Martelella mediterranea DSM 17316: one gene and its partner. The protein of the gene in region 1 binds, or shares a complex with, the protein of each later gene. Links are inferred from orthologs where the notes say so. Each region holds a gene or a part of one and is shown in the gene's direction. Other genes may lie near its edges.

Region 1 (14,458 bases):
GGAACATCTGCGCGAACATTTCCAGAAGCGAGGTGAAATTGCGATCGTCTCGGGTGGAGTGGAATACGCCCGCGCCGCCATTGCCATAGAGCGGCTTCAGGATGATATCGCCCATTTCCTCGCGGAAACGGCGGATTTCGCCGACATCCTTCGTGATCAACGTCGGCGGCATCAGGTCCGTGAACTCGGTGACGAAGATCTTTTCCGGCGAGTTGCGCACCCAGGCCGGGTCATTGACCACCAGCGTCTTCGGATGGATGCGCTCCAGCAGGTGGGTGGAGGTGATATAGGCCATGTCGAAGGGCGGGTCCTGCCTGAGCAGCACCACATCCATGGTCGAAAGGTCGATCCGCTCCGGCGTGCCGAGCGTGTAATGGTCGCCCTCGACATCGCGCAGCGTCATCGGCTCGACGGTCGCAAACACCTTGCCGTCGCGCAGGCTCAGCCGGTCGGGCGTGTAGTGGAACAGCTTGTAGCCCCGGTTCTGCGCCTCGAGGCTCATGGCAAAGGTCGAATCGCCGCCGATCTTGACGGTGGAGATATGGTCCATCTGGACGGCGACGTTCTTGATTGCGGCCATGAAAAGCGTGTCCCGGTTCGGTTAAAGCGACACGATATTTAGTCATCGCGCCGCCCCTTGGCAATCGCAGGCGTCGCTCAGGCGGTCGAAAGCCGCTTCCCGGTAGCGTGGTCGTAGAAATGCACCTTTTCCGGCAACACCGCGAAGGTGAGTTCGTCGGCAAGCGGTATCTCGGGGGAGAGCGCCGCAGTCAGCCGCTCGCCGCCGGTCAGGCAATGGGCAAGCCGCGTGGCGCCGAGTTCCTCGACATAATCGAGCCGGGCCTTGAGGCCGGCACCCGCCGTCGGCTGCAGGTCTTCCGGGCGGATGCCGACGGTGACTGGGCCATCGGCGGGCGGAGCGCTGGAAAATTGCATCCTGTTGTCGCCGATCGTGAGCTGGCCTTGCGTCAGCTTTCCCTCAACCAGATTCATCGCCGGCGAGCCGATGAAGTTGGCGACGAAGGTCGAGGCCGGCTTGTGGTAGACGTCGAGCGGCGTGCCGATCTGTTCGATCCTGCCGCCATTCAGCACCACCAGCCGGTCGGCCAGCGTCATGGCTTCCAACTGGTCGTGGGTGACGTAGATCGAGGTGGTGCCGAGCCGCTTCTGCAGATGCTTGATCTCGCCGCGCATGGAAACGCGCAGCTTGGCGTCGAGGTTCGACAAGGGCTCGTCGAACAGGAAGGCGGCCGGCTTGCGCACGATCGCGCGGCCCATCGCCACGCGCTGGCGCTGGCCGCCGGAAAGCGCGCGCGGCTTGCGCTCCAGATAGGGTTCAAGCTCCAGCATGCGGGCGGCTTCCGCGACCCGCTCCGCGATTTCGGCCTTCGGCGTGCCGCAGTTCTTCAGGCCGTAGGCCAGGTTGTTATAGACCGTCATATGCGGGTAGAGCGCGTAATTCTGGAACACCATGGCGATATCGCGCTCGGCCGGGTCCATCCTGTTGACCACATTGCCGGCGATTTTCACCTCGCCTTCGGTGATGGTCTCAAGGCCAGCCACCATGCGCAGAAGGGTGGACTTGCCGCAGCCTGACGGGCCGACCAGCACGATGAACTCGCCATCGGCGATCGCGATGTCGACGCTGTCGACCGCGCGCTGATCGCCGGAATAGATCTTGGAAACCTTCGAGATTTCGATTGCGGACATCGTTGTTGTTCCTATTTGTCGCTTTCGGTCAGGCCCTTGATGAACCAGCTCTGGAAGATCACCACCATCAGCACGGGCGGCAGCATGGCGAGCACGGCAAGGGCGAAGGCCTGATTGTATTCGGGGATCTGGGAGCCGACCCAGACGAGCAGGATCTGCTTGATGCCGCGCACCAGCGTGTAGAAGCTCTCGTCATTGGTCATGATCATCGGCCAGAGATACTGGTTCCAGCCATAGACGAACATGATGATGAAGATCGCGGCGATCATTGTCTTCGACAGCGGCACCAGAATGTCGATGAAGAACTTGAACGGCCCGGCGCCGTCAATGCGGGCCGCCTCCAGCAGTTCGTCCGGCACCGATTTGAAGAACTGACGGAAGAAGAACGTGCCGGTGGCCGATGCCAGAAGCGGCACGATCAGACCCGTATAGGTGTTGATCAGCCCAAGCTTGGTCATCACGTCGTAGGAGGGCAGGATGCGCACTTCCAGCGGCAAAAGCAGCGTGGTGAAGATCATCCAGAAGAACAGCGTCGAAAACCTGGAGCGGAAATAGACCAGCCCATAGGCGGCCAGCATCGACAGCACGATCTTGCCGACGGCGAAGCCGACGCCGAGGATGAAGGAGTTCATCACCATGCGCGCGCCGGTCACCTCGCCGGTAAAGCCGCCCTTGCGGGTGAGCAATTCCTTGTATGTCGCGACGAAATCGCCGCCCCAGCTCACCTGCAGGCCGTTGATATGGACATCGATCGCCGTGTGGGTGGAGGTCATGAAGGCCACGAACACCGGGCCGATCATGAAGAATACGCCGAACAGCAGGATGATGTGATCGATCAGTTTGGTTCTGTGCATGGCGCTTTCCTCAATTGTAGTGGACGCGCCGCTCGATGAAGCGGAACTGGAAGAAGGTGAGCGCGAGGACGATGATCATCAGGATGACCGATTGCGCCGCCGAGCCGCCGATGTCATTGCCGCGGAAGCCATCCATATAGACCTTGTAGACCAGCGTGATCGGGTTGTTGGCGGCCTTGTCCTTGACGATCACGTCGATGATCCCGAACGTGTCGAACAGCGAATAGGTCATGTTGATGATCAGCAGGAAGAAGGCCGTCGGCGCCAGAAGCGGCAGCGTCACGGTCCAGAACCGGCCGAGGCGCGAGCGGTTGTCGATCGCCGCCGCCTCACGCACCGAGACCGGGATCGATTGCAGCCCGGACAGGAAGAAGATGAAATTATACGGGATCTGCTTCCACACGGCGACGGTGATCATCGCGAAGGTGGTGTCGAAATAGTTGATCCCGACCTTCATGTCCCAGCCGAACCAGGACGCCATTTTGACGAACGGGCCGATATGCTGGTCGAAGAACATCATGCCCAAGAGGCCCGCAACCGGCGGGGCGATCGCATAGACCGAGATCAGCAGCGTCTTGTAGCTGCTCGACCCGCGGATCACGTCGTCGGCCTTGGAGGCGAGCAGCAGCCCTAGGGTCAGCGACAGGAAGGTGACGATGATGGTGAAGATCACCGTGAACCGCGCGACCTGGAGATAGTAGGAGGAGGTGAGCGCATCGACGTAGTTGTCGAAGCCGACGAAGGTCTCGCCGAAACCGAACGGGTCCTCCAGAAAGAAGGACGAACGGATCGCCTGTGCCGAGGGCCAGTAGAAGAAGATCACGATGATCGCCATCTGCGGCAGCACGAAAAGATAGGGCAGCAGGGCCGAATTGAACTGGACGCGCTTCATTTTCTGTTTCCTGTTGCGGTCGGGGCGACGAACCCGCCTATGCCGCATGGCCCCCAAGTCTTCTCGCCCCGGAGGGGAGAGCGACAGTGAGGGGGGAGACCCACCCCGCGAACGCCCTCACGATTGGAAAGGCTGCATCACCCTCACTGCCCTTTTCGGGGCATCTCTCCCGCAAGCGGGAGAGAGTATTGGGAGCAAGTTCCATCATGCAGAGCAAACGCGACCGCCGTTTGCGACGGGGATTGCATTTGGCAAATACGCCAAAATCCGGGGGCGTTAACCCCCGGACCGGCAATTTTCGTATGCGGCGCCTTAGTTGCCGGCGGTCTTGGCGAAGCGGGCGAGAAGGGCGTTGCCTTCCTGCTCGATCGTTGCCATCGCGTCCTGAACCGAGGTCTCGCCCGCGAAGATCTTGTTGTATTCGCGTTCCATCACTTCGCGGATCTGCGGGTAGAAGCCCATGCGGTAGCCCTTGGACCATTCGCCGCCCGGCAGCGAAAGCTGCTGGATGCCGACTTCGGCAACCGGCTGCTCTTCATACCAGCCGTCTTCCTTGGCCAGTTCATAGGCCGCGGTGGTGACCGGAACGTAGCCGGTGGACTTGTGATAGAAGTACTGGATTTCCGGCGAGGTCAGGAACTGGAAGAAGTCGGCCGTGCACTTGTTCTCGTCGTCGGACTTGCCGGAAAGCGCGAAGAGCGCCGCGCCGCCGATGAAGGAATTGGTGCCAGCGCCGTCGATCGAACCCCAATAGGGCAGGAAGGTCGCCGAGAAGGGCATCTGGGCCGTGCTCTGCAGACCGCCGAACGAACCGGAGGAACCGATCCACAGCGCAACCTTGTTTTCCTCGAAAGGCTTCTGGTTATCGGACCAGCCGGCGCCGTAATAGCCGAAATAGCCGTTGTCGTACCAATCCTTGAGCTTCTCATACATCATGACGTGCTCGGGCGTGTTCACCAGGATCTCGGTGCCCTCGACGCTGTCATAGCCGTTGTTGTTGGTCGCGAACTGGAGATTGTTGCGCGAGAAGAAGTTCTCGGTCATTTCCCAGGTGAGCTGCGACTGGACGAGCGGAACGTAACCGGCATCCTTCAGGGCAGGCGCGATTTCCTCGAACTCTTCCCAGGTCTTCGGCGGCTCGACGCCGGCCTTTTCGAAGGCTTCGGTGTTGATGTACATGATCGGCGCCGACGAGTTGAACGGCATGCCGACGAACTTGCCGTCGCTGTCGGCGTAGAAGTAGCGCACGCCTTCGATGAAGTCTTCGCGGTTGAAGGTGTAGCCAGCGTCGTTGATCAGGTCTTCGGCCGGAACGGCAGCGCCCTTGGCGTTGATGATGGTGGCGGCACCTGCGTCGAACACCTGGAGAATGTTCGGCTGCTCGCCCGAACGGAAGGCGGCGATGCCGGCGGCGAGCGCTTCTTCATAAGTGCCCTTGGAAACCGGCGTCAGCGTGCAGGCGTCCTGCGATGCGTTGAACTTCTCGGCGATCTGGTTGATGACTTCCTGGTTCTTGCCGCCCATGCCGTGCCACCAGGTGATGTCGGTGGCGGCGAAAGCGGTCGACGTGGAAAGGCCGGCGGCGAGCGCGGCCAGAACAAATTTCTTCATGATCAAATTCCCCGGTTCTCAAAATCATCGATAGCGATGATTACCGGGGAGGTAGCCTTGCTGCGTGACGGGCAGACGACGGTTTTGTTGCAGAATTGTAAAAGCGCGCGGCTCGGGGTCAGAACGCGTCGGGAAAATGGCGCGGAAGGCGGCCCGGCAGGCAGGCGACGATATCGTAGCGCTGCGAAAGGCGGTGAAAATCGGGCTGGCGCGCCAGCCAGACATCGGACGTCGCGCGGATGCGGCGCATGGCGGATGGGGTGACTGCGTCGATCGCCACCTGCGCCTCGCGCCGCGCCTTGACCTCGATGAACACGGCGAGATCGCCCTTGCGGGCAATGATGTCGATCTCGCCGGCATGGGTCTTGTAGCGGGTGGCGACGACGCGGTAGCCCTTGAGGCGCAGATAGAGCACGGCCAGCCATTCGGCGCGATGTCCGCGCCGTTCGGCCTTGCGCCGGGCTTTCGGCGCGTCAGCCATCCTTCAGCGCCAGAAGCTGCTGGTAGAGTTCCTTGCGGGGCAGGCCGGTTTCCTTCGCGGCCTGTGCCGCCGCTTTCGCCGCCGGCATTTCGGCCGCGAGCTTTTTCAGGAGCGCTGTCACATCGCCTGCATCCGGGGCGGCCCCGGCCAGCGGCGGCCCGATCAGCAGCACGATTTCGCCCTTGACCGTCTCGTCGCGATAAAGGTCCGCCAGTTCGGCAAGCGAGCCGCGGCGGAAGGTCTCGTGGGTCTTGGTCAGTTCGCGGCAGACGGCGGCCGGCCGCTCGCCGCCGAGCACCTCGCTGGCGGCGTCCAGCGTGGCGGCGATGCGATGCGGGGATTCGAAGAAGGCGAGCGTTGCCGGCACGTCGGAGAGTTCCGTCAGCCGGTCGCGGCGCGCCTTGTCCTTGCCCGGCAGGAAGCCCGCGAACAGGAAGGCATCGCTCGGCAGGCCGGCGCCGACGAGGGCGGCGAGCGGCGCGGACGCGCCGGGGATCGGCACCACCTTGACATCGGCGGCAATCGCCTGCTGCGCCAGCCGGTAGCCGGGATCGGAGACCAGCGGCGTGCCGGCATCGGAGACCAGCGCCACCGTCTTGCCTTCGGAAAGCGCTTCCATCAGCTTCTCGCCTGCCTTTTCGGCATTGTGCTCGTGATAGGCATAGGGGCGCTTGCGGATCGCGAAGCGATCGAGCAGCTTGCGGGTCACGCGGGTGTCTTCGCAGGCGAGAATGTCGCAGCCGGCAATCGTCTCCAGCGCGCGGATGGTGATGTCGCCGAGATTGCCGATCGGCGTCGCCACCAGATAAAGGCCCGGCGAAAGAGGCCGCGCCTCTATCGGATGGCCCGCGATTTCGAACCGATTGCTGTTGTCTTCCATCACCATTGTCCCGGCATTTTCATTGTTCGTTTGACCACGGCATGGGAGCGCTCGCAAGGGGCGTGGGGTCTCAGCCTGCGATCAATGGGGAGTAAGGGGTCTCACCCCTTGCAATCCGGACGGATTTGCTGTCATTTTGTCACCCCGCCTGCGCCCCTGCGGCGCATGCCAGTCGCCGTCCGCGCAATAAGAGTGAAAGCGAAAGTCATGCGTATCACGCTTGAGAGATCAAACCTGCTGAAGTCCCTGAACCATGTGCATCGCGTGGTCGAGCGGCGCAACACCATACCGATTCTCTCCAATGTGCTGTTGAAGGCCGAAGGGAACGATCTCGAGATGAAGGCGACCGACCTCGATCTCGAAATCACCGAAAAGACGGCGTCGATGGTCGAACAGGCGGGTGCGACCACCGTGCCGGCGCATCTGCTTTACGAAATCGTGCGCAAGCTCGCCGATGGCGCGGAAGTGTCGCTGGCCACGGCCACCGACGGCCAGACCATCTCGGTTGCCTCCGGCAAATCCAAATTCTCGCTGCAATGCCTGCCGCAGGAGGATTTTCCCGATCTGACGGCCGGTTCCTTCAGCCACGCCTTCAAGCTGAAGGCGAGCGACCTGAAGATGCTGATCGACCGCACCCAGTTCGCGATCTCGACCGAGGAAACCCGCTATTACCTGAACGGCATCTATTTCCACGCCATGGCCGAGGGCAAGGCGCTGAAGCTGCGCGCCGTCGCCACCGACGGCCACCGTCTGGCGCGCGCCGAAATCGACGCGCCGTCGGGCTGCGAGAACATGCCGGGCGTCATCATACCGCGCAAGACGGTCGGCGAGCTGCAGAAGCTGCTCGATGATCCGGAGGTTATTGTCGCGGTCGAGGTGTCGGATGCCAAGATCCGCTTCACCATCGGTTCGGTGGTGATCACCTCCAAGCTGATCGACGGCACTTTCCCGGATTACCAGCGCGTGATTCCCGCCAACAATGACCGTGAGATGCGCATCGATTGCGCCGATTTCACCAAGGCCGTCGACCGCGTGTCCACCGTGTCGTCGGAGCGCGGGCGTGCGGTCAAGCTGTCGCTTGCCGAAGGCCAGCTTACGCTCACCGTCAACAACCCCGATTCGGGCAGCGCCACGGATGAACTCGCCGTCGGCTATGACAGCGAGCCGATGGATATCGGCTTCAACGCCAAGTATCTGCTCGATATCACCGGTCAGTTGACCGGCGACGAAGCGGTGTTCCTGTTCGCCGATGCCGGCTCGCCGACGCTGGTGCGCGACACCGACAGCGAGAACGCGCTCTATGTGCTGATGCCGATGCGGGTCTAGCGCAGCCGGCAGGGCCGGGGCTTTTTCGCTTTTCGCGCGGGCGGTTTTGTGTCAATTGCATCGCAGTGAAACGAGACGAAGGAGCCGATGACATGCCTGCACGCGACCGCCTTATCGTGGGTCTGGACGTTTCGACCGTGGCCGAAGCGGAAGCCATGGTCGAAACGCTTGGCGACACCGTTTCCTTCTACAAGATCGGCTATCAGCTCGCCTTCGCCGGCGGGCTTTCCTTTGCGCGCGAACTGGCCGAGGACGGCAAGCAGGTCTTTCTCGACATGAAGCTGCTCGACATCGACAACACAGTGGCAAAGGGCGTCGAGAACATCGCGAAGATGGGCGTGACCATGCTGACGCTGCATGCCTATCCGAAGGCGATGCGCGCGGCTGTCGCGGCGGCGGCCGGTTCGCCGCTCTGCCTGCTCGGCGTCAGCGTGTTGACCTCGATGGACGACGAAGACCTGATCGAAGCGGGCTATGCAGTAACTGCCGCGGACCTGGTTGAGAAACGCGCCCGCCAGGCGGCCGAGGCCGGCATGGGCGGGGTGGTCTGTTCGGCAGCCGAAGCGCGAACGGTGCGCAGCGTGATCGGACCCGAGATGGCGGTGGTGACGCCGGGCATCCGTCCGGCGGGCTCCGTTGCCGACGACCAGAAGCGGGTGATGACGCCGCGCGATGCCATCGCCGCCGGCGCGAGCCATCTCGTCGTCGGCCGTCCGATCGTCAAGGCCGACGACCCGAAAGCCGCCGCCCGGCGGATTGTCGATGACATCGAGGCGGAGATACTTGGGGCCGCGAACGGCTGAGACACCCCGCGCGCCGCGGCCTGTGTCGCAGCGGCCACGGCGGCCCGCCGAGGCTGTGCGTTATTAACCGCCGCGACCTCTTGTCCCTTCACCTTCGCGGTCAATTGGGCTAAGGGGGAGCTATCATCCAAACGAGAGGCTTGTCATGACGCTATCGAACATTCCCCCGCTGGTTACGGTCTTCGGCGGTTCCGGTTTTGTCGGTCGCTATGTCGTCCGGGCGCTGGCCAAACGGGGCTATCGCATTCGCGTTGCCGTTCGCCGTCCCGACCTCGCCCTGTTTCTCCAGCCGCTCGGCAATGTCGGCCAGATCACCTTCATGCAGGCCAATCTGCGTTATGAGGAATCGGTGCGCCGCGCCATCCACGGCGCCGACCATGTCGTCAATTGCGTCGGCATCCTGTTCGAGAGCGGCAAGAACGGCTTCGATGCGGTGCAGACCGAAGGCGCGCGTCTGGTGGCCGAAGTCACCTGCTCCGAAGGGGCGAAGCTCACGCACGTGTCCGCCATCGGGGCCGATGCCGACAGCCCGTCACACTATGCCCGCTCCAAGGGCGTGGCCGAAGCCTCGATCCGCGAAATCTGTCCCGACGCGGTGATCGTGCGGCCCTCGATCATCTTCGGCCCTGAGGACGACTTCTTCAACAAGTTCGGAAAGATGTCGCTGATCTCGCCGATCCTGCCGCTGATCGGCGGCGGCGAGACGAAGTTCCAGCCGGTCTATGTCGGCGACGTCGCCGAGGTGATCGCGCGTTCCGTCGAAGGCAAGCTAGAGGGCGGCAAGGTTTACGAACTCGGCGGTCGCGACGTGCTGACCTTCCGCGAATGTCTCGAACTGCTGCTCTCGGTGACCGGCCGCAAGCGCGCGCTCCTCTCCATGCCGTTCGGCCTCGCTTCATTGTTCGGCAGCATTGCCAGCCTCATTCCGTTCATCGCGCCGCCGTTGACGTCCGACCAGGTCAAGCTTCTGAAAGCGGACAATGTTGTCTCCGAAGAAGCGCAGGCGGAGGGGCGCACGCTCGATGGCCTCGGCATTCGCCCGGCACAGCTTGAGGTGGTGTTGCGCACTTACCTCGTTCAGTACCGACAGCACGGTCAGTTCGGGAAAATCGCTTGACGGTAAAATGGGGCGGGTGCATATCCTGCCCACAATTTCGCAAAAATTTCGCCACATTCGGGAACCTGTCACAGTAGTTGCGCCTTTACTGTTTATTGGAAAGTCATCGCTAAGATGATCAAGCGGGTTCGTATCAAAAGGGTTTCTGAAACGATGGGTAAGTCTATCGCTGTTTTGTTCGCAGGCGCGGCATTGATGATCATGGCGGCCTCGCTCGCCGCTCCCGGCAGCATTGCCGCGGGCAAGCCCGGCTGTGCGCCCGCCTACGGGGTCGACCCCTGCGCGCTGGCGGCCGTCAACTGATTCCATTCGTTGATCATTTTCCGTCCGGCCCGGCTCAAGCTTTCGTGAGGGCCTTGGTGACGGGCTGACGATAATTTAATCTTGACAATCAGCCTCGCCTTTTGCAAAACAGCTCTCATCAGAGACTTATGTCAATGGTGGAAGCATGCTGGTTTGCAGTTGCAATTTCATTACCGAAAAGGAAATTGAACAGACCATCGTCGAGCTGCTCGACGAGGACTGTTGGCAGCTTATTGTTCCCGCCAAGGTTTATCACCGCATGGCCAAGCGCGGCCGCTGCTGTGGATGCTTCCCGAATGTCGCCGATATCATTGTCCGCACGACCGAGGCCTATCATAAAAATAGTGACTCGACCGAAGCTGAGATATGTGATTTTTTGAGCCGCCTCAAAGAGTTCCACCAAAAGAACAGGAGAGCGGACATTGAAAGGCGACAAAAAAGTTATCGAACGGCTGAACGAAGCTCTGTTTCTTGAGCTCGGCGCCGTCAATCAGTACTGGCTGCATTACCGTCTCACGAAAGACTGGGGTCTGACGAAGCTCGCCGAGAAAGAGCGCGCCGAATCGATCGAGGAAATGCATCACGCCGACAAGCTGATCGACCGCATCATCTTCCTCGAAGGCCATCCCAACCTTCAGACCGTGGCGCCGCTGCGTATCGGCCAGACCGTCAAGGAAGTGCTTGAATCCGATCTGGCCGGCGAATACGAAGCGCGCAATTCCTACAAGGAATCCCGTGACATCTGTCACGAGGCTGGCGATTACGTCAGCATGAAGCTCTTCGAAGAACTGATGATCGACGAGGAAGGCCATATCGACTTTCTCGAAACCCAGCTCGATCTGCTGGATTCGATCGGCGAGCAGAAATATGCCCAGCTCAACGCCGCATCGAGCGAGAGTGCCGAATAACCGCTCCCTGGCACTTTCGTGATTCTCTAAGGCCCGGATTTGTCCGGGCCTTTTTTATGGTGCGCGGCCCGCTCGTCAGTCCGTCAGGTGCCGGAACTCGTCGACGACCCTTTCATAGACCGCGCGCTTGAAGGTGACGATCAGCCCGGGGAGGGTTTCGATATCGGCCCATTGCCAGGCGTCGAACTCGCGTTCATGGCCGTCCGGCGGCGGATCGATCGCGATTTCGCTGTCGTCGCCGAGAAATCGGAAGGCGAACCATTTCTGGGTCTGGCCGCGGAACCTGCCGCGCAGGCCGATGCCGATCAGGTGGTCGGGCAGGTCGTAATTGATCCAGCCGGGCGCCTCTCCGATGAGTTCCACCGATTTCATGCCGGTCTCCTCGTAAAGCTCGCGGGTTGCGGCCTCGAGGGGCGTTTCACCCGGATCGATGCCGCCCTGCGGCATCTGCCAGAGCTGCGGGGAGCCGTCGGATTCCGAATTGTTTTCCGACAGGCGTCGTCCGAGCCAGATCTTGCCTTCAGGGTTCAGGATCATCACGCCGACATTCGGCCGGTAGGGCAGTTCATGGGCTTTGCGCATGGGAGAAAGTCTCGTCCGATGGGGTTTCTTTCCGCCATGCCTAAAGCAAAGCGCGGCGAATGGGAATTCCTTCGTTCCCGCCAGATGCTGCCGCTTGGCGTGGCGTATAAAATGTCTGGTGCCCCCGGCGTATTGCTTGCAGGCGCCTGAAAAGCCTGCCATGTCTTGCGTCGTATTGCAGAGGGGGATTTTCGGATGATGGCACTTCCGTTTTTTATCGGCGCGGGCACGGTTTACCTGGCGCTGAAGGATCGAAAGGGGGCGGCGGTGGCGCTCACGATTGCCGGCTTGCTGCTGCTTGTCGTGCTCTACCGGCTCCATGCCACCGATACGCTCGATCTGTCGCTTTAGGAGGGGAACGCCATGAGTGAAAAACTGGCCGCGACACTGAACGCGCTTGCCCTGTTGGCGATTTCCATCGTGCTGCTGTTTGCCTTCTATGCACAATTTGCCTATGGCGAACTGCCGTGTCCGCTCTGCCTGCTGCAGCGCGCTGGCTTTGTCATGGTGGGCGTGGGACTGGCTTTGAACGTCATTTTCGGGGTTGCGCCGCGCCATTACGGGCTGATGATCCTGGGCGCGCTTTCCGGCGCGGTGCCGGCGCTCCGGCAGGTGGCGCTGCATGTGGTGCCGGGCACCGGGGCCTATGGCGATCCCTTCCTCGGCCTACATTTCTATACCTGGGCTTTTCTGGTGTTCGCGCTGGTCATTCTCGGTTCGGCGGTCATGCTGGTGCTTGGCGGCTTTGCCACCGCCCCGGCCCGCCGGCTTTCGGGGCTGGGGCTTGTGGCGGTCGTGTTCTTCGCGCTGATGACGCTCGGCAACGGCGTCTCGACGCTGGCCGAATGCGGGCTCGGCCTTTGCCCGGACAACCCGACGAGCTACGAGGCGCTGGACTCGCTCTCCGGGCGGTGAGGGTTGCGGGCAACCGCGGCTCCGCTTTCATACCAGCCCTTGCTGCGGTTGACGATGTAGACCACCGACAGCATCACCGGCACCTCGATCAGCACGCCGACAACGGTGGCGAGCGCCGCCCCGGACTGAAAGCCGAACAGGCTGATGGCGGCGGCGACGGCCAGCTCGAAGAAGTTCGACGCGCCGATCAGGGCCGACGGTCCGGCAACGCAATGCTGCTCGCCCGCCGCCCGGTTGAGCAGATAGGCGAGGCCGGAGTTGAAATAGACCTGGATCAGGATCGGCACGGCCAGCAGCGCGATGATCATCGGCTGGGCGATGATCTGTTCGCCCTGAAAGCCGAACAGCAGCACCAGCGTGGCCAGCAGCGCGGCCAGCGAGGCCGGTTGAAGGCGCGCAAGGAGGGCATCCAGCCGCACCGTTGAACCGCCCGCAAGCAGCGAGCGGCGGATAATCTGGGAAATGATCACCGGGATCACGATGTAGAGCCCGACCGACAGCACCAGCGTGTCCCACGGCACGGTAATCGCCGACAGGCCGAGGAGCAGCGCCACGATCGGCGCGAAGGCGACGATCATGATCGCGTCGTTGAGGGCGACCTGCGACAGTGTGAAATGCGGCTCGCCCTTCGTCAGGTTCGACCAGACGAACACCATGGCGGTGCAGGGCGCGGCTGCCAGAATGATCAGCCCGGCGATATAGGAATCGATCTGGTCGGCGGGCAGATAGGGCCGGAACAGCCAACCGATGAACAGCCAGCCGAGCAGTGCCATGGAGAACGGCTTCACCGCCCAGTTGACGAACAGGGTGACGGAGATGCCGCGCCAGTGGCGGCCGACGCCTGCAAGGGCGGCGAAGTCGATCCGCAGCAGCATCGGTATGATCATCAGCCAGATCAGCACGGCGACGGGAAGGTTGACCCTGGCGACCTCGATGGCGGCAATGGCATGGAAGGCCGTGGGGAAGAAATGGCCAAGCGCAACGCCTGCGACGATGCACAGAGCCACCCAGACGGTCAGGTAGCGTTCAAAGGTGGACATGTCAGATGGCCTTCGTGCTTTTCTCGGTTGCGCCGTCCATGGCGCCGATCTGCTTCATATGCGTGTCGATCCCTGCGGAATCGATGGTTTCCTGGGCCAGATTGAGGAAGGCCATGATCCGGCTTTTCAGGAATGTCGCGGTCTGGGCGAAGGCGCGCAGCTTTTGTTCTTCCGTGCCGGAAACGCCTGCCGGGTCTTCCACGCCCCAATGGGCGCGCCTGCCGCTGCCGCGCATGATCGGGCAGCTCTCGCCGGCTGCATTGTCGCAGACAGTGATGATGAAATCGATCTCGGGGGCATCGGGTCCGGAAAACTCGTCCCAGCTCTTGGAGCGGAAGCCCTCCGTGGGGTAGCCCATGGTCTCAAGCGTCTTGAGAGCCAGCGGATGAACCTCGCCCTTCGGCCGGCTGCCGGCGGAAAAGGCATGGAAACGGCCGGCGCCTTCCTTGTTCAGGATCGCCTCCGCCATGATGGAACGGGCGGAATTTCCGGTGCAGAGAAACAGAACATTATAGATCCGGTCGGTCATTTCGGTTGTCCTCGTGGGTGGGGCCGGCATTGGCGCAACAGGGTGCAAGTCCTTCGATCAGCGGCGCGCAGAGGTCCGCATTGCCGCCGCAGCAATCCTGCAGGAGATAGAGCATGACGGCGCGGAAGCGCTCCAGATCGGCCCGGTAGATGATCGAACGTCCCTGCCGCTCATTGACGACGATGCCGGCACGGGAAAGCGTCGAAAGATGCGCCGACATGGTGTTTTGCGGAACGTCGAGCCTGCGGGCGAGTTCGCCCGCGGCGATGCCGTCCGGTTCGCTTTCCACAAGCAGCCGGAAGGTCTGAAGCCGGGTCGACTGCGCCAGTGCGGCCAGCGCCGCGATTGTCTGATTCTCATCCATATATCCAGAATAATGGATATATGATCTTTGTCAAGCATCGACCTTGGCCTTCGCGATCGGGAAGGGTATGAGGGGCCGGAAGCTTGCGGAGTGAGCGACATGACCAAGTGCCTGATGCTGGATGTCGACGGCGTCGTCATCAG
Region 2 (14,578 bases), 2.3 Mb from region 1 along the record:
CCGGTTACCGTCAGCCGGTCGACCCCACGAGACCAGGAGATGCGGCGGACCTGAGCATCATGGGGCAACTGCTTAAAGCAGCTAAAGTAAACTTGAACGCACACAGAAAATAATCAACCGTTTTTAACAGTTCGCGCTCAATTCAGTCTATTTTATGGTTAATTTCGTGAACTCTATTCGATTAGAGTGTCGAACGGGAAAGTGAAGTTCGCTTTTCATGCCAGGCGGCCGCCCCAACGGCGCGGTTCACTGCACCCGGCAATGATCGAGGGGCTTCAGCCCACTTCCATCAACGCCGATTTGAACACCGGGATATCGTCGCCCTCCGCCGAGCCGAGCACACCCGCGCGGGCGCGCTCGTCAGCGATCTGTCGCCAGCTCGCATCCAGCATGGCATGCAGCGCATGGATTGCGTGTTCGGCATCATCCCTGCCCCGATCCGGATAAAGGATGGCAAATAGTCCGGCCTCGACGTGGCTCGCCGCCTCGCGGCCCCGCAGGTGGTAGCGGATCAGCGACGCCACGGCCGCAGCACTCTCGTCGGCCACGCTTTCGGGAACCCTGAGCACGCCCATGTAAAGCGGTTCTCCGGCCTCGCTCGCCTCGCGCTTCAGCGTGTTGAGCGCGCGGGCGAAGCCATCCGGCGCCAGCAGCCCCTCGCCCGCTTCAGTCGGCGGCACATCCTCGGCCGCATCGGTCATGCCGGCGCCCATGGTCTCGATGAACCGCTTGCGGCGCAGATGCAGCAGCGCGCGCAGCACCAGTTCGCCGGTCTCGCCCGGCCAGTCCATGCAGTCATCCGCGCTGCGGGCGGCATCGCTTGAGACGACCGACAACCCGCCCGGCTCGGACAGCGCGAACAGCGGCACGAAACGCATGCCCGGCACGCAGCGAAGCTGGCCGCATATCCGCATCGCATCGGAAAGCTGAGGCCCGCCGTGAACCAGCACGAGATCGAAACGGTGACTTGCGGCCAGATACAGCGCCTCCGGCAGATCGCCGGTCGCGATCGTGGTGGTCAGCGACAACATGGATTTGAGGATATCCTGCCGAAGCGCCGCATCCTCGGCGACCACAAGCACCTTCACGCTGTCGTCAGGCACCGGGTCGGCCTGGGTGCGCATTGCGGCGCGCTCCCACGAGCCCGCCTCTTTTTGCAACGCATTATAGCGCAGCAGCGCCGAAATGCGCGCGGCGGCGGCATTCAGATTGTGCTCCAACCCGATCACGTCATCGGCGCCGGCGCGCAGCGCTGCCAGCCGAAGCGTTGCATCGGCCTTTTCCGGCGTGATGATGGCGACCGGGGCGGCAATGCCCGAATCATGCTCCTTCAAAATCCCGCAGCAGGAGAGCGCCGGCGCGGGATCCTCGTCATCGACGGCGACGAGGATCAGGCTTGCGGCGTTGACCGCCGCCATCATGCCGTCGCTGTCGGAAAAATCGGCCTGGTAGAAACCGACCGGCCACGAACTCAGCATCGCGGCAAGCGTCTGGGCCACAGCCCCCTCGCCGCCGATCAGAACGATGCTTTCTTCGCCGAAGCTATTCACGGTCGTTTCCTCAGGCATCGCCCAGATAGGTTCTCACGGTCTTGATGAAGTTCGGCACCGATACGGGTTTGGATAGATAGGCATCGCATCCGGCCTCGCGGATGCGCTCCTCGTCGCCGCGCATGGCGAACGCCGTGATCGCGACGATCGGTATTGTCGCCAATTCGGCATCGGCTTTCAAGCTGCGGGCAATGTCGATGCCGGAACGCTCGGGCAACTGGATATCCATCAGGATAAGCCCCGGCCGGAACAGCCGCGCCAGTTCCACCGCATCGGCGCCCGTGCGGCTTTCCACCGCCTCATATCCAGAGGCTTCCACCAGATCGCGAAACAGTTTCATATTCAAATCGTTATCTTCTACAATCAGAACCTGTTTCGCCATCTGACGCAATCCCCTGGCACCGGCCCATGGTCCGGCTTGCAACGCGCCGGTGAAACGCTAGAATCGCTCTCACCGAATTATGAGCGCATCATCGACCAAGTTTAGGCCGATTTGGTTAAGAAACGGAAATCCGCGTGCAAAATTTTGCCGATCCATCTGAAAATCCCTCGCGCGAACATGCGCTGGCCGTCGAAATTCTGGTCTGGCTTTCCGGCGAGCCGGAGCTTTTGAACCGGTTTTCAGCGCTGACCGGAATCAATATCGGCGAATTGCGCGCGCTGTCGCAAAGTCCCGGCTTCGAAAGCGCCATGATCGGCTTCATCGCCGGGCATGAGCCCACATTGATGGCGTTTTGCCATGACTGCAAGGTGAAGCCGGAAACGGTTTCCCATGCATGGCAGAAGCTTGAATATGGCGGACAGGTCGATTGAAAACGGTTGAACACGAGGAGCTTTCCGGCCTGCAGATCGGCGACCGTCCCCTGGTGGTCGTCGATGTCGACGAGGTCGTGCTGCAATTCCTCGAGCCATTCAAGGCCTTCCTCAGGGCCCATGACCATGAACTGGTGCTGGAGACCTTCAGTCTGAACGGCAATGTGACCAGCCTTGCGACCGGCGAAAAGATTCCCGATGCCGATGTCGGCGCCTTTCTAGCGGCATTCTACGACGCCCAGGAGGAATGGCAGGAGCCGTTCGACGCCGCGCGCGAAACGCTCTATGGCCTCACCGAAATCGCCGACGTCCTGCTGCTGACCGCCATGCCGCCGCGCCACCGCGAGGCCCGCCGCCGCCTGCTGTCGCGTTTCGGATTCAGCTTTCCGCTGATCGCATCGGAGGAGCCGAAGGGCGCGGTGCTGAGCGCGCTTTGCAACAAGGACCCGCCGGCTCTGATCTTCGTGGACGACATGCTCTACAATTGCCGCTCGGTTGCCGAATCCCTGCCCGACGCGCTGACGATCAACCTGCTGATCAATGACGATTACCGCGCGATGGCGCCGAAGACCGAGGCCCCGTCCGTGGTCGCGACCGGTTGGGACCATGCCGATCGGCTGATCCGCCGCCACATCGCCGAAAACGGTTGATCGCCGTCGCGACGCTGCTTGCCTTGCGGCGGCGGCGGCGGTAATTTCGGGTGTTCAATCTTTGTTCTGATGGTCATGGCCGAGACGACGCCCACTCCGGAAGCCTTGTGCCGCGATTGCCTGAAGGCGACCGTGGGCGATGTCCGCCGTTGTCGCCACTGCGGCAGCCCCCGACTTTTGCGTCATGACGAACTGCATACGTTGTCGATCGCCCATATCGATTGCGATGCGTTCTATGCCGCGATCGAGAAACGCGACAATCCCGAGCTTGCCGACAAGCCGCTGATCATCGGCGGCGGCAAGCGCGGCGTGGTCTCCACCGCCTGCTACATCGCCCGAATCAGCGGTGTGAAATCGGCCATGCCGATGTTCAAGGCGCTGGAAGCCTGTCCGGATGCGGTGGTGATCCGCCCCAACATGGAGAAATACGTCGCCGTCGGCCGCCAGTTGCGGGCGATGATGCTGGAACTGACGCCGCTGGTCGAACCGCTCTCGATCGATGAGGCCTTTCTCGATCTTACCGGCACAGGCAGGCTGCATCGGGCAAGCCCCGCCGTCACGCTCGCACGGTTTGCCAAGCGCGTGGAGGCGGAACTCGGCATCACCATTTCCATCGGCCTGTCCTATTGCAAATTCCTCGCCAAGATCGCCTCCGACCTCAACAAGCCGCGCGGCTTTTCGGTCATCGGCGAGGCGGAAGCCAAGAGCTTCCTTGCCGACAAGCCGGTCGGGATGATCTGGGGCGTCGGCAAGGCGTTCACCGAAACGCTGAAGCGCGACGGCATCACCACGATCGGCCAGTTCCAGACCATGGAGAAGAATGAGCTGCTGCGCCGCTACGGGGTGATCGGTCCGAGGCTCTACCACCTCGCCCGCGGCGAGGACACGCGCTCCGTCAAACCGGAGCGGGGAACCAAGAGCATCTCCAACGAGACCACGTTCAACACCGATATTTCCGATCTCGAGGAACTGAGCGCCATTCTCAGGCGGCTCAGCGAAAAGACCGCGCGCCGCGCCAAGGCGGCTGGCTTTGCCGGGCATACGGTGGTTCTGAAACTGAAGACTGCCGACTTCAAGATCCGCACCCGCAACCGCCATCTGAGCGCGCCGACACAGCTTGCCGACCGGATATTCTCCAACGGACTTTCACTGCTGAAGAACGAGACCGACGGCACGAAATACCGCCTGATCGGCATCGGCATTTCCGACCTCTGCGACCCGGCCACCGCCGACCCGCCCGACCTCGTCGACCCGGGCGCCGCCAAACGCGCCGCAGCCGAAGGCGCCATCGACCGCCTGCGCGGAAAATACGGACTGGCGGCAGTGGAGACGGGCTACACCTTCCGGCCGGACAGGGGGAAGTCGGGCCGAGATGAGTGAGACAAACTCAACGGAGCTTTGTGGCTGAAACAGCCTCGACGTCCGTTTTCGACCCGCCGCCAATAGAGAGCCCCTCAGCCCCGATCTCCCCCCTTGAAAGCAGCGTTATCGCACATGACTTTGTCGCATAGCCCCCCAATCTTCTCGCCCCGGAGGGGAGAGCGACTGTCTTAGCGGTCAAGCGCTTTTCCATGGTTTTTGATCCCGGATTATGGCGTTCAGAATGGTGAGCAGTTTTCGCATTGTTGCCACGATGGCGACGATCTTGGGCTTTCCGGCGGCGACGAGGCGTTCACGGAAGGCCTTGAGAACCGGGTTGTGACGGCTGGCCACGAGCGCTGCCATGAAGAGGGCCGAGCGCACCTTGCCCCTGCCGCCGCCGGTGAAGCTCTTGCCTTTCCACGTGCCCGATTGTCTTGTCCATGGAGCAAGGCCGGCAAGCGACGCGATCTGCCGCCGGTCGAGACTGCCGAGCTCGGGCATTTCAGCCATGAGCGTGCGGGCTGTTGCCGATCCCACCCCAGGCACCGAGGTCAGCAGGCTTTCGCGCACCCGCCACAGCGGCGACTTGCGGATGTGATCGTCGAGATCGGCGTCCAGGCTTTCCAGCTCGTGCCGCAGCGCACTCAGCAGGCGTCTGATACTCTTGTGCGTCTCCTTGGCCAGCGCCATGCGTGCCCGGTTTTCCTCGGCCACGATCATTTGCACGATCTGCCGGCGACGCGCCACCAGAGCCGACAGCGCTTGGGTCTCGGCATCCTTGAGCGGCCGAAGCGTGGGCCTGGTGGCCATCACGAAGGCGGCGATCAAGGCCGCGTCAATCGGGTCCGTCTTGGCTTTGCGGCCGATCGCGTGGGCATAGGCGCGAACCTGGGCCGCATTGACCACGATGACGGACAATCCCGCCGAGGACAGCCCCGCCACGGCAGGCGTCTCGAAACCGCCCGTCGCTTCCAGCGCGACGACGTCGGCCTTGACCGACTGCAGGCGTGCTACCAGCTCATCGATCCCGGCTTGTGTATTGACAACCGCAAACGCCAGGCCGGACGGCGCCACGGCCACATCCAGACGATCTTTCGAAACATCGATCCCAACGACGATATCCATCTTCACCCATCCTTGCTTAAACGGACTTTGCTTGCGCAAGCGGCCCTGGCGACTGTTCGGGTTCGATGGAACGGCGGATGGAACCCCTCGCTCTCCCTCGGGCTTGGTGTCCCGGATGCCGTTCGGCTTTCCATCCGCCACCGCGGGCGAAACAATATCACACGCAGCCGAATTCAAGTTACAAGATGTCGCGAAAGCGACAGTGAGGGGGGAGCCTATCACCGCGAACGCCCTCACAGCTTTGGGATGCTGCTTCACCCTCACTGCCCCTTTCGGGGCATCTCTCCCGCAAGCGGGAGAGAGTATTGGGAGCAAGCTGCTACGCCATATGCGATAACCCTGCCCTGAGCGGGAGATGGCGACAGAGAGGGGTAATGGGCTTGAGCCGCAAGCTCCGCGTATGAGGAAAGGGCTCACCCCTCTCTGCCCCTGTCGGGGCATCTCCCCCTCAAGGGGGGAGATTGTTTTCTGCTTGGCCTCAGCCCCAGCTCAGGCAGCACCCTTCTGCGGGCGCATGTCGCTGGCGTCGATGCCGGCGACGACGACGGGTTTCTTCATCGCGTCGCGACGGAAGGGCTCGCCGAGTTCCTGGTTGAGGAGCACTTCGATGAAGGTGGTTTCCTTGTTCTTGAGCTGGCGCTCCACCGCGGCCGTCAGCGCCTCGGTCAGTTCCTGCTGGCTACGAACCTGGACGCCGTGCGCGCCGCAAGCCTTGGCGATCGCGGCATAGGAGGTGTCGCGGTCGAGCTCGGTGCCGACGAAATTATTGTCGTACCACAGCGTCGTGTTGCGCTTTTCCGCGCCCCACTGATAGTTGCGGAAGATCACCATGGTGATCGCAGGCCAGTGATCGCGGCCGCAGGCGGTCATCTCGTTCATGGAAATCCCGAACGCGCCATCGCCCGCAAAGCCGATCACCGGCGTATCGGGATTGCCGATCTTGGCGCCGATAATCGCGGGGAAACCGTAGCCGCAGGGGCCGAACAGGCCGGGCGCCAGATATTTCCGGCCCTTCTCGAAGGTCGGATAGGCATTGCCGATCGCGCAGTTGTTGCCGATATCGCTGCTAACGATCGCCTCTTTCGGCACCGCCTGCATGATCGCGCGCCAGGCCTGACGCGGCGACATCAGATCGTGATCGCGTTCGCGCGCGCCCGAGTTCCACTCCGTACCCGGATCATCGTCTTCGTGGTCAAGGCTCGTCAGTTCCTGCGCCCAACGCGATTTCGTCTGGGAGACGAGATGCTTGCGGTCCGCCCGCCCGGCGTCGCCGGCGGTTTCGGAAAGCTGGGCCAGAATGCCGCGCGCCACCTTGCCGGCATCGCCCTGAATGCCGACGGTCACCTTCTTGGTGAGCCCGATGCGCGAGGCGTTGATGTCAACCTGAATGATCTTCGCATCCTTCGGCCAGTAATCGATGCCGTAACCCGGCAAGGTCGAGAACGGGTTGAGGCGGGTGCCGAGCGCCAGCACCACATCGGCCTTGGCGATGATCTCCATGCCGGCCTTGGAGCCGTTGTAGCCGAGCGGGCCCATGGCCAGCGGATGCGAGCCGGGGAAGCTGTCATTGTGCTGGTAATTGCTGCAGACCGGCGCATCGAGCCGTTCGGCAAGTGCGATCAGGTCCGGGATCGCGCCGGACAGCACCACGCCGGCGCCCGACAGGATCACCGGGAACTTCGCTTCCGACAGAAGCTTGGCGGCCTCCGCGACAGCCAGTTCGCCGCCGGCGGGACGTTCGAAGGCGACAACCTGCGGCAGGTCGACATCGATCACCTGGGTCCACATGTCGCGCGGAATGTTCATCTGAGCCGGCGCGGAGTTGCGCCAGGCTTCCATGATCACCCGGTTCAGCACTTCGGGAATGCGCGAGGGGTCGCGGACCTCTTCCTGGTAGCTGACGCAATCGGCGAACAGCCGCATCTGCTCCATTTCCTGAAAGCCGCCCTGCCCGATCGTCTTGTTGGCGGCCTGCGGGGTTACCAGCAGCAGCGGCGTGTGATTCCAGTAGGCGGTCTTGACCGGCGTGACGAAGCCGGTGACGCCGGGGCCGTTCTGGGCGATCGCCATCGACATCTTGCCGGTGGAGCGGGTGAAGCCGTCGGCCATCAGCCCGGCATTGGTTTCATGGGCGCAATCCCAGAAGGTGATGCCGGCTTTCGGAAACAGGTCGCTGACCGGCATCATCGCGGAGCCGATAATGCCGAAGGCATGTTCGATCCCATGCATCTGCAGAACTTTGACGAATGCTTCCTCGGTGGTCATTTTCATCGGTATTTTCCTTACTTCCGTTCGTCACGGTAATGATAGAGTTGATAGAGGCCCCATTGGCCGAGCCGGCGGAAGGGCGTCTTCCAGCCCTCGTGTTTCAGTTCATTGCCGTAGATCGGCAGGTCGGGGATGGGTTCCCCGGCGACAAGCTGCGCCAGACGGCGTCCGGCCATCGCCGAATACATCACCCCGTTGCCGCCATAGCCGAGCGAGTAATAGGCGCCCGGCAGATCCGGCATGCCGGTGATACGCGGCATCATGTCATGGGAGACATCGACCCAGCCCCACCAGCTATAGTCCAGATCGACGCCCGCGAGCGCCGGGAACTTGCGGGCGATCGCATCGCAGAGCCCCTTGAGATGCGCCGGGTTGGAGGCATCGCGTCCGGTGATCGCCGCGCGCGAACCGATCTGCAGCCGATTGTCCGGCAGCAGGCGGTAATAATTGCGCAGCGTACGGGTGTCGGTCAGCGGCGACAGCTTCTTGATGCCGATGGACTGCAATTCGTCCGCGGTCAGAACCCTTGTGACGACGCTGTTGGACATGATCGGCAGCAGCCGGTCCTTGACCCGCGGATGCAGGCCGCGCGGCGCATAGGCCGCCGTGGCGACCGCCACGCGCTTCGTGCGCACCGTGCCGCGCGGCGTCTTCAGATGGTGGACGCCATCCTTGTATTCCCAGCTCTGTACCGGGCTGTCGGTATGAACCGTCGCGCCCAGTTCACGGGCAACCCGCAGATAGCCGAAGGCGAGCTTGGCGGCGTGGATGCCAGTGCCGTCCGGCTCCCACATCGCGCCATGAGCCTCCATATCGCGCGCGACTGTTTCCAGCACCTCTTCGCGACCGAGAATCCGCGCGCCATAGCCGAACTTGTCGTTCAGAAGCCGGGTTTCTGCCTCCAGCGACGGCATGGCGGATGCCTTGTGGGCGATGTAATAATGTCCGCCATCCTGCGGCTCGCAGGCGATCGCGTGGTCGCGGACCAGTCCGCGAAACAGGTCGAAGGCCTCGACCATCTCGTCGTGCAGCGCGCGCGCGGTGGGAAGGTCCCAGCGCTCGATCCACTGGCTGCGCTTCAGCCGGCCGGCGCTGATCTGCGCCTGACCGCCATTGCGGGTGGAGCAGCCATAGGCAACGCCGTTGGCCTCCAGCACCGTCGCCTTGATGCCATGCATCTTGGCAAGGTGGATCGCGGTCGAAAGCCCGGTATAGCCGGAGCCGATCACCACCGCATCGACATCCATGTCGGAGGTCACGGGGCCGTCATCCTCGGGCGTTTCGCCGGCGGTGCCGATCCAGTAGGTCGGCGCGTAGTCGCTGCCCGGGCCGAGCGTGCGGTCGGTCAGGGGATCATAATGCGGATCGAAGGGCTTCGATCCCAGGCGTTTTGCATTGACCTGCATGATCGTCTCACATCACTTTGCGGGTATCGCAGGCCGCTGTTTGCGGATCGCCTGCTTTTCGACAATCCGGCCGTCCCTGATCCGGAACAGGTCGACGCCCTGAACCTCGGTCCGGGTGCCGTCGGGATTGGTGGCGCGGAAGGTCCACTGGCTGACGCCGCGCGTGCCGTCCTCCGACAGGAAATGGCTGTGATCGGCCCACTCTACGTCCGGCATCGCGGTCCAGACGCCGACGAAGGCCTTGGCGATCGCCTCCTTGCCGTCGATCCGGTTGCCGTATTCATGGTCGCCGGCGACGGTGAAAAACACGCAGTCATCGGCGAAATGGGTCATCACACCGTCGATGTCGTGGCGGTTGAAGGCGTCGAATGTGGCCTTCAGATCGTCTGCGGAGAGTTTTTTATTATGTGCAGTCATGGGAGTTTTCCTTGCCCTAGTAGCCCATCATTCGCGGCAACCAGAGAGAGATTGCCGGGAAGCTGGCGATGATGAAGATTGCGATGACCGAGGCGATCGCGAACGGAATTGCGCGCAGGCTGATCCGCTCGATCGAAATCCCGGAAATGCCGGATGCGATGAACAGGTTCTCGCCAAGCGGCGGGGTCTGGAAGCCGACAGACAGTGTGCAGATCATCACGATGCCGAAATGGACCGGATCGATGCCCATCATGTAGGCGACCGGCAGCATGACCGGCACCAGGATCATGATCGCCGCCAGCGTTTCCATGAACATGCCGATGATCAGCAGCAGGCCGATAACCATGGCCCAGATCACATAGAGATTGTCGGTGAGCGACAGGATGCCGCCGGCAATCACGCCCGGCACGTCGTTTTCGACCAGGAGACGCCCGAAGATCGTTGCCGCGAACAGCACCAGCAACACGCGGCCCGCAAGCCAGGTGGTGGTGTCGAGCGCCTTGATCACCTGCCGGACATCGAGTTCGCGATAGATCACCGCGCCGACGAACAGCGTATAGAAGATCGCCACGATCGCGGCCTCGGTCGGCGTAAAATAGCCGGAATAGATGCCGCCGAGGATCACGACCGGGGCAAGCAAGGCCCAGAAGCCGTGATAGCCCGCACTTGCGACGCGCCGCAGCGAGAACGGCTCGTCCGATCCGTGGAAGCCGCGTATCCGGCAGCGGATATAGTTCATCGTCAGAAGGCCGCCGGCCATCACCACGCCCGGCAGGACGCCGGCGATGAACAGCTTGGAGATCGACACCGACTGGAACACGCCATGCGCTTCGATCGCTTCCGGCGGCGGCTGCATGCCCATGGCCGAAATGCCGAAGATCACCATCGGGATCGAGGGCGGAATGATGATGCCGAGACCGCCCGCCGCCGCCGTGACGGAGGCCGCATAGCCGGGGCCATAGCCCTGTCGCGCCATGGCCGGGATCATCAGCATGCCGACGGCCGCCGTGGTCGCGGGCCCCGAACCCGAGATCGCGCCGAAGAACAGACAGGCCATCACGGTCGCGGCTCCAAGCCCGCCGGTAAACGGGCCGGCGAGGCTTTCGGCAAAGGCGATCAGCCGACGGGAAAGACCTGCGGCCTCCATCAGCGCGCCGGCGAGGATGAAGGCGGGCAACGCCATCAGCGGAAACGATCCCACCGAAGACCATGCCATCTGCACCATCTTGATCGGGTTGTCGCCAAGATAGAGCATGGCGATCAGCGAAGCGACGCCGAGCGCCACCGTGATCGGCGCGCCGAGGATCAGCAGGCCGAAGAACGAACCGAACAGGATTTCAATGAGCAGGCTGTCCATCAGGGATGCCTCCGCTCATAAGCGCGCTGTTCGTCGGCGGCGAATTCCATCGCCGCCTCGACGCTCGCCTTGTCCGGATCGGCCGGATCGATGCCCATCACGAGTTTCATGTAATTGACCTGCAGGATGCGGATCGTCATCAGCGTGAAGGCGATCGGCAGCGCCAGATAGATGTAGCGCATCTCCCAGCCCAGCGTCTGGGCCTTCACGAACGGCTTCAGGCGGCCGATGAAATCGATTGATTCGATTACGAAAACGATGTTGAAGGCGATCCAGAACGCATCGCCGATGGCCTCGATGATACGGGCCTTCTTGCGCGACATCGCGTTCAACTGAAAGGTGACGCGGTTATGCGCCGCAATCCGCGCGGCATAGGACGCGCCGAAATAGGCGAACCAGACGAACAGGATGACCGACAGTTCCTCGATCCAGGTGATCGAGAAACCGAACAACTGGCGGGCGACGATCTGCACGAACAGAAGCGTCACGAACACGGCCAGCAGCACACGGCACACATGGCTTTCGAACTTGTCGACAAATGACCAGAATGCGGACATGGCAACCTCGGGAGGATTGGCGTGGACGGCGAAGCGTTGAGCAAGGGGACGTTGGCTTGTTACGGCCTCGCCTTCTCATGGGTCACCCTCGGGCTTGACCCGAGGGTCCAGGCAGCGCTTTCGGAGTGGCCTGGATGCTCGGGTCAAGCCCGAGCATGACACAGAGAGGGAGGGAGGGCCTTGCCGGCGACGGACAGCGCCCGGCGCCCCTCACCCATTACTTCGCCGGTTCGCGGCCGAGCGAGGTCAGCACGTTGTCCAGCACTTCCTTGCCGCCGATCTGGTCGTAGAATTTCGGCCAGACGGCCGTGGTGGCGAGGTCGATGAATTCCTGCTCGTTATTGGCCGGATCGGTGATCTCCATGCCGCGGCTGACGAGTTCTTCCTTGATCTTGGACTCTTCCGCCCGCAGGAATTCAGATGAGGCCTTGGTCGCGGCTTCGCCCGCGGCCAGCACCTGCTGCTGCTCTTCCTCAGACAGGCTTTCAAACAGCGCCTCGGAGATGATCAGCGGCTCGATCGAGAAGATGTAGTGCAGGTTGGTGATATATTTCTGCACCTCGTCGAACTTCATCGCGTAGACGGTCATGTAGGGATTGTCCTGGCCATCGACGACCTTCTGCTGAAGGGCGGCGAAGGTTTCGCCCCAGGCCATCGGCGTCGGGTTGACGCCCCAGCTCTTGTAGGTCTCAATCATGATCTCGTTCTTGGGAACGCGGATCACCAGGCCCTGCAGATCGTCCACGGTGGAGACCGGCCGCTTGGAGTTGGTCAGCACCCGGAAGCCGGAATAGGCCCAGCCGATGATGCGCACGCCGGCATCCTCGATGGTCTGCTCGATCATCTGCTGGCCGATCTCGCCCTGGGTGAGCTGTTCGGCATCGTCCTGGCTGAGGATCACGTAAGGCAGCGTCAACGTGCCGACCGATGGCGAGAACGGGGTGATGTTGTTGATCGCCAGAATCGAGAAATCGAGCGTGCCGGTGGCAGCCGCCGTCACGGTATCCTGCTCGTCGCCGAGCTGGCCGTTGAGGAACAGCTTGCCGGTCATTTCGCCGCCGGACTCTTCCTCCAGCGCCGCGATGAAGGCCTTGCCGAGCGCTTCCTGCGTGCCGCCCGCGCCGTCGCCGACCGCGATGCGGTATTCGGTTGCGGCAGCCGGAAGGCTGAGGGCGAGCACGGCGACGGCGCCGGTCACAAAACGGGTGAGAATGGTCATGTGTAGTCCCCTACTTTTGGATTGCTACGCCGCTTGATTGAGATCGCGGTCGCTTGACGGCCGTCAAGATTGCAGCAAGCGCGGTTCCGCGATATGTCCAGATAGGAGCTTCGTTAGGTCCAGATGAAAAGCACAATCGCAGCCGAGAGCATTTTCCTGCGCGCCGCCGACGCGCCGACCCTGCAGGGCCGGCTTGCGGCCGCGCTGGTGCGCGCCATTCTGGAAAGCGGCGCGCGGCCCGGCACCCGCCTGCCGTCAAGCCGGAAACTCGCCGAAGCGCTGGGCCTGTCGCGCATGACGGTGACGCTGGTCTATCAGGAACTTGTCGGCCAGGGCTATCTCGAAACCCTGCCGCGCTCGGGCGTCGCGGTCGCGGCAACCGCCCCGCACCGGGGGTTGACGGTCGCCGGCATGGCGGCGGGCGACACATCGCTTGACTGGTCGCGATGGCTTGCCGACCATCCGCCGCCCAGGCGGGTGATCCGCAAGCCGACGGATTGGCGCAGCTATCGCTATCCCTTCATCTACGGCCAGCCCGACCCACGCCTTTTCGACCATTACGCCTGGCGCGATTGCGCCCGCCGTGCGCTCGGCAGCCGTGATTTCGGCGATCTTTCCACCGATCGCTACGGCAGCGACGATCCGCTACTGATCGACTATATCTGCTCCAACACCCTGCCCCGGCGCGGCATCCATGCCCGGCCGGATGAGGTGCTGGTCACGCTCGGCGCGCAGAACGCGCTCTATATCGCGGTGGAGCTTCTGTGCCGCGCCGACCGGCCGTCCGTCACCGAGGAGCCGGGCTATCCCGATATCGCCGAGACGCTGCGCCGCTCGCAAAGCCCGGTCACCTTCCTGCCTGTCGACGGGCTGGGGCTGAACCCGCAAACCCTGCCGGACGATACAAGGCTGGTGATGATCACGCCAAGCCATCACATCCCCACCGGCTCGACCATGCCGCTCGGTCGCCGGCAGGAACTGCTGAACCGCGCAGCCGCCAAGGATTTCGTGATCGTCGAGGATGATTACGATTTCGAGATGTCCTATCTCGGCCCCTCCGCCCCGGCGCTGAAATCGCTCGATACCGAGGGCCGCGTTCTCTATATCGGCAGTTTCTCGAAATCGCTGTTTCCGGGTCTCAGGATCGGCTATCTGGTGGCGCCCGCCCCGCTGATCGCCAAGGCGCGCGAGCTGAGGACAATGCTGCTGCGCCACCCGCCCGGCCATCTGCAGCGCATCACAGCCTATTTTCTGGCGCTCGGCCATTATGACGCCCACATCGTGCGGCTGCGTGGCGCGATGGTGAAGCGGCGCGCGGTGCTGGATCAGGCGCTGGCCAGAAGCTGCCTGACGCTTGAAAGCGCGGCGGTGGCCGGCGGCGCGAGCGTATGGCTCAGAGGCCCCGACGGGCTCGACAGCGCGAGGCTCGCCGAGGAGTTGAAGGCGGACGGCGTGCTGATCGAACCCGGCGCTGTGTTCTTCGAAAACCCGCCGGAGCCCTGTCCGCTGTTCCGGCTCGGCTACGGCTCGATCGATTCCGCCGATATACCGCGCGGGATCGAACTGATCGATGCGGCGGTCAAACGGGCGGTGAAGATTTGAGGCATGGACGAACCGATCGGAATCAAACAGATTCCGGAATATGGTCAGGAGGTCGGAATGGAGCCGCTCGGCGAAATCATTGAAATCTGGCGCTATCCCGTCAGTTCGCTGGGCGGGGAGCGATTGACCTCCGCCGTGCTCGGCAGCGACGGCATTGCCTTCGATCGCGCCTGGTGCATCTGCGATGCCGAAACCGGCGCGCCCGCGGCCCCCGAGAAGGAATTGCGCTGGCGGCCGGCGCTGTTTCTCAGC

The links.
Region 2: the proteins of dnaN (region 1) and Mame_RS18005 are in contact, whole or in part, in a solved structure (PDB 1OK7), measured with the Escherichia coli proteins. The link is inferred for Martelella mediterranea DSM 17316 from one-to-one orthologs.

Annotation. Positions count from the first base shown.
Region 1 is NZ_CP020330.1:1,585,538-1,599,995, forward strand. Bases 5,818-8,694 are described here. They hold dnaN (DNA polymerase III subunit beta), read left to right. Parts: upstream 5,818-6,635; coding sequence 6,636-7,754; downstream 7,755-8,694. Other genes in these bases: rsmI (16S rRNA (cytidine(1402)-2'-O)-methyltransferase), read right to left, coding at 5,818-6,434; pyrF (orotidine-5'-phosphate decarboxylase), read left to right, coding at 7,847-8,557. Also shown: gshB (glutathione synthase), read right to left, coding at 1-580; Mame_RS07340 (sn-glycerol-3-phosphate import ATP-binding protein UgpC), read right to left, coding at 658-1,710; Mame_RS07345 (ABC transporter permease subunit), read right to left, coding at 1,722-2,564; Mame_RS07350 (ABC transporter permease subunit), read right to left, coding at 2,575-3,456; Mame_RS07355 (extracellular solute-binding protein), read right to left, coding at 3,769-5,067; Mame_RS07360 (YraN family protein), read right to left, coding at 5,186-5,548; more of rsmI, read right to left, coding at 5,541-5,817; Mame_RS07380 (complex I NDUFA9 subunit family protein), read left to right, coding at 8,703-9,674; Mame_RS07385 (hypothetical protein), read left to right, coding at 9,789-9,977; Mame_RS27250 ((2Fe-2S)-binding protein), read left to right, coding at 10,123-10,452; bfr (bacterioferritin), read left to right, coding at 10,400-10,885; Mame_RS07400 (RNA pyrophosphohydrolase), read right to left, coding at 10,961-11,467; Mame_RS26595 (DUF5993 family protein), read left to right, coding at 11,666-11,818; Mame_RS07405 (disulfide bond formation protein B), read left to right, coding at 11,831-12,382; arsB (ACR3 family arsenite efflux transporter), read right to left, coding at 12,349-13,422; Mame_RS07415 (arsenate reductase ArsC), read right to left, coding at 13,424-13,951; and 2 more genes. UniProt on the Escherichia coli protein: Confers DNA tethering and processivity to DNA polymerases and other proteins. Acts as a clamp, forming a ring around DNA (a reaction catalyzed by the clamp-loading complex) which diffuses in an ATP-independent manner freely and bidirectionally along dsDNA.
Region 2 is NZ_CP020330.1:3,864,048-3,878,625, forward strand. What follows is about bases 2,241-5,237. They hold Mame_RS18005 (DNA polymerase IV), read left to right. Parts: upstream 2,241-3,082; coding sequence 3,083-4,393; downstream 4,394-5,237. Other genes in these bases: Mame_RS17995 (DUF3572 domain-containing protein), read left to right, coding at 2,241-2,363; Mame_RS18000 (hypothetical protein), read left to right, coding at 2,360-3,013; Mame_RS18010 (IS110 family RNA-guided transposase), read right to left, coding at 4,571-5,237. Outside these bases: Mame_RS17985 (PleD family two-component system response regulator), read right to left, coding at 276-1,550; Mame_RS17990 (response regulator), read right to left, coding at 1,561-1,932; more of Mame_RS17995, read left to right, coding at 2,067-2,240; more of Mame_RS18010, read right to left, coding at 5,238-5,500; xsc (sulfoacetaldehyde acetyltransferase), read right to left, coding at 5,990-7,771; Mame_RS18020 (NAD(P)/FAD-dependent oxidoreductase), read right to left, coding at 7,783-9,174; Mame_RS18025 (nuclear transport factor 2 family protein), read right to left, coding at 9,187-9,591; Mame_RS18030 (TRAP transporter large permease), read right to left, coding at 9,608-10,948; Mame_RS18035 (TRAP transporter small permease), read right to left, coding at 10,948-11,505; Mame_RS18040 (TRAP transporter substrate-binding protein), read right to left, coding at 11,723-12,724; MocR-like pyridoxine biosynthesis transcription factor PdxR, read left to right, coding at 12,848-14,326; Mame_RS18050 (MOSC domain-containing protein), read left to right, coding at 14,330-14,578. UniProt on the Escherichia coli protein: Poorly processive, error-prone DNA polymerase involved in translesion repair and untargeted mutagenesis. Copies undamaged DNA at stalled replication forks, which arise in vivo from mismatched or misaligned primer ends.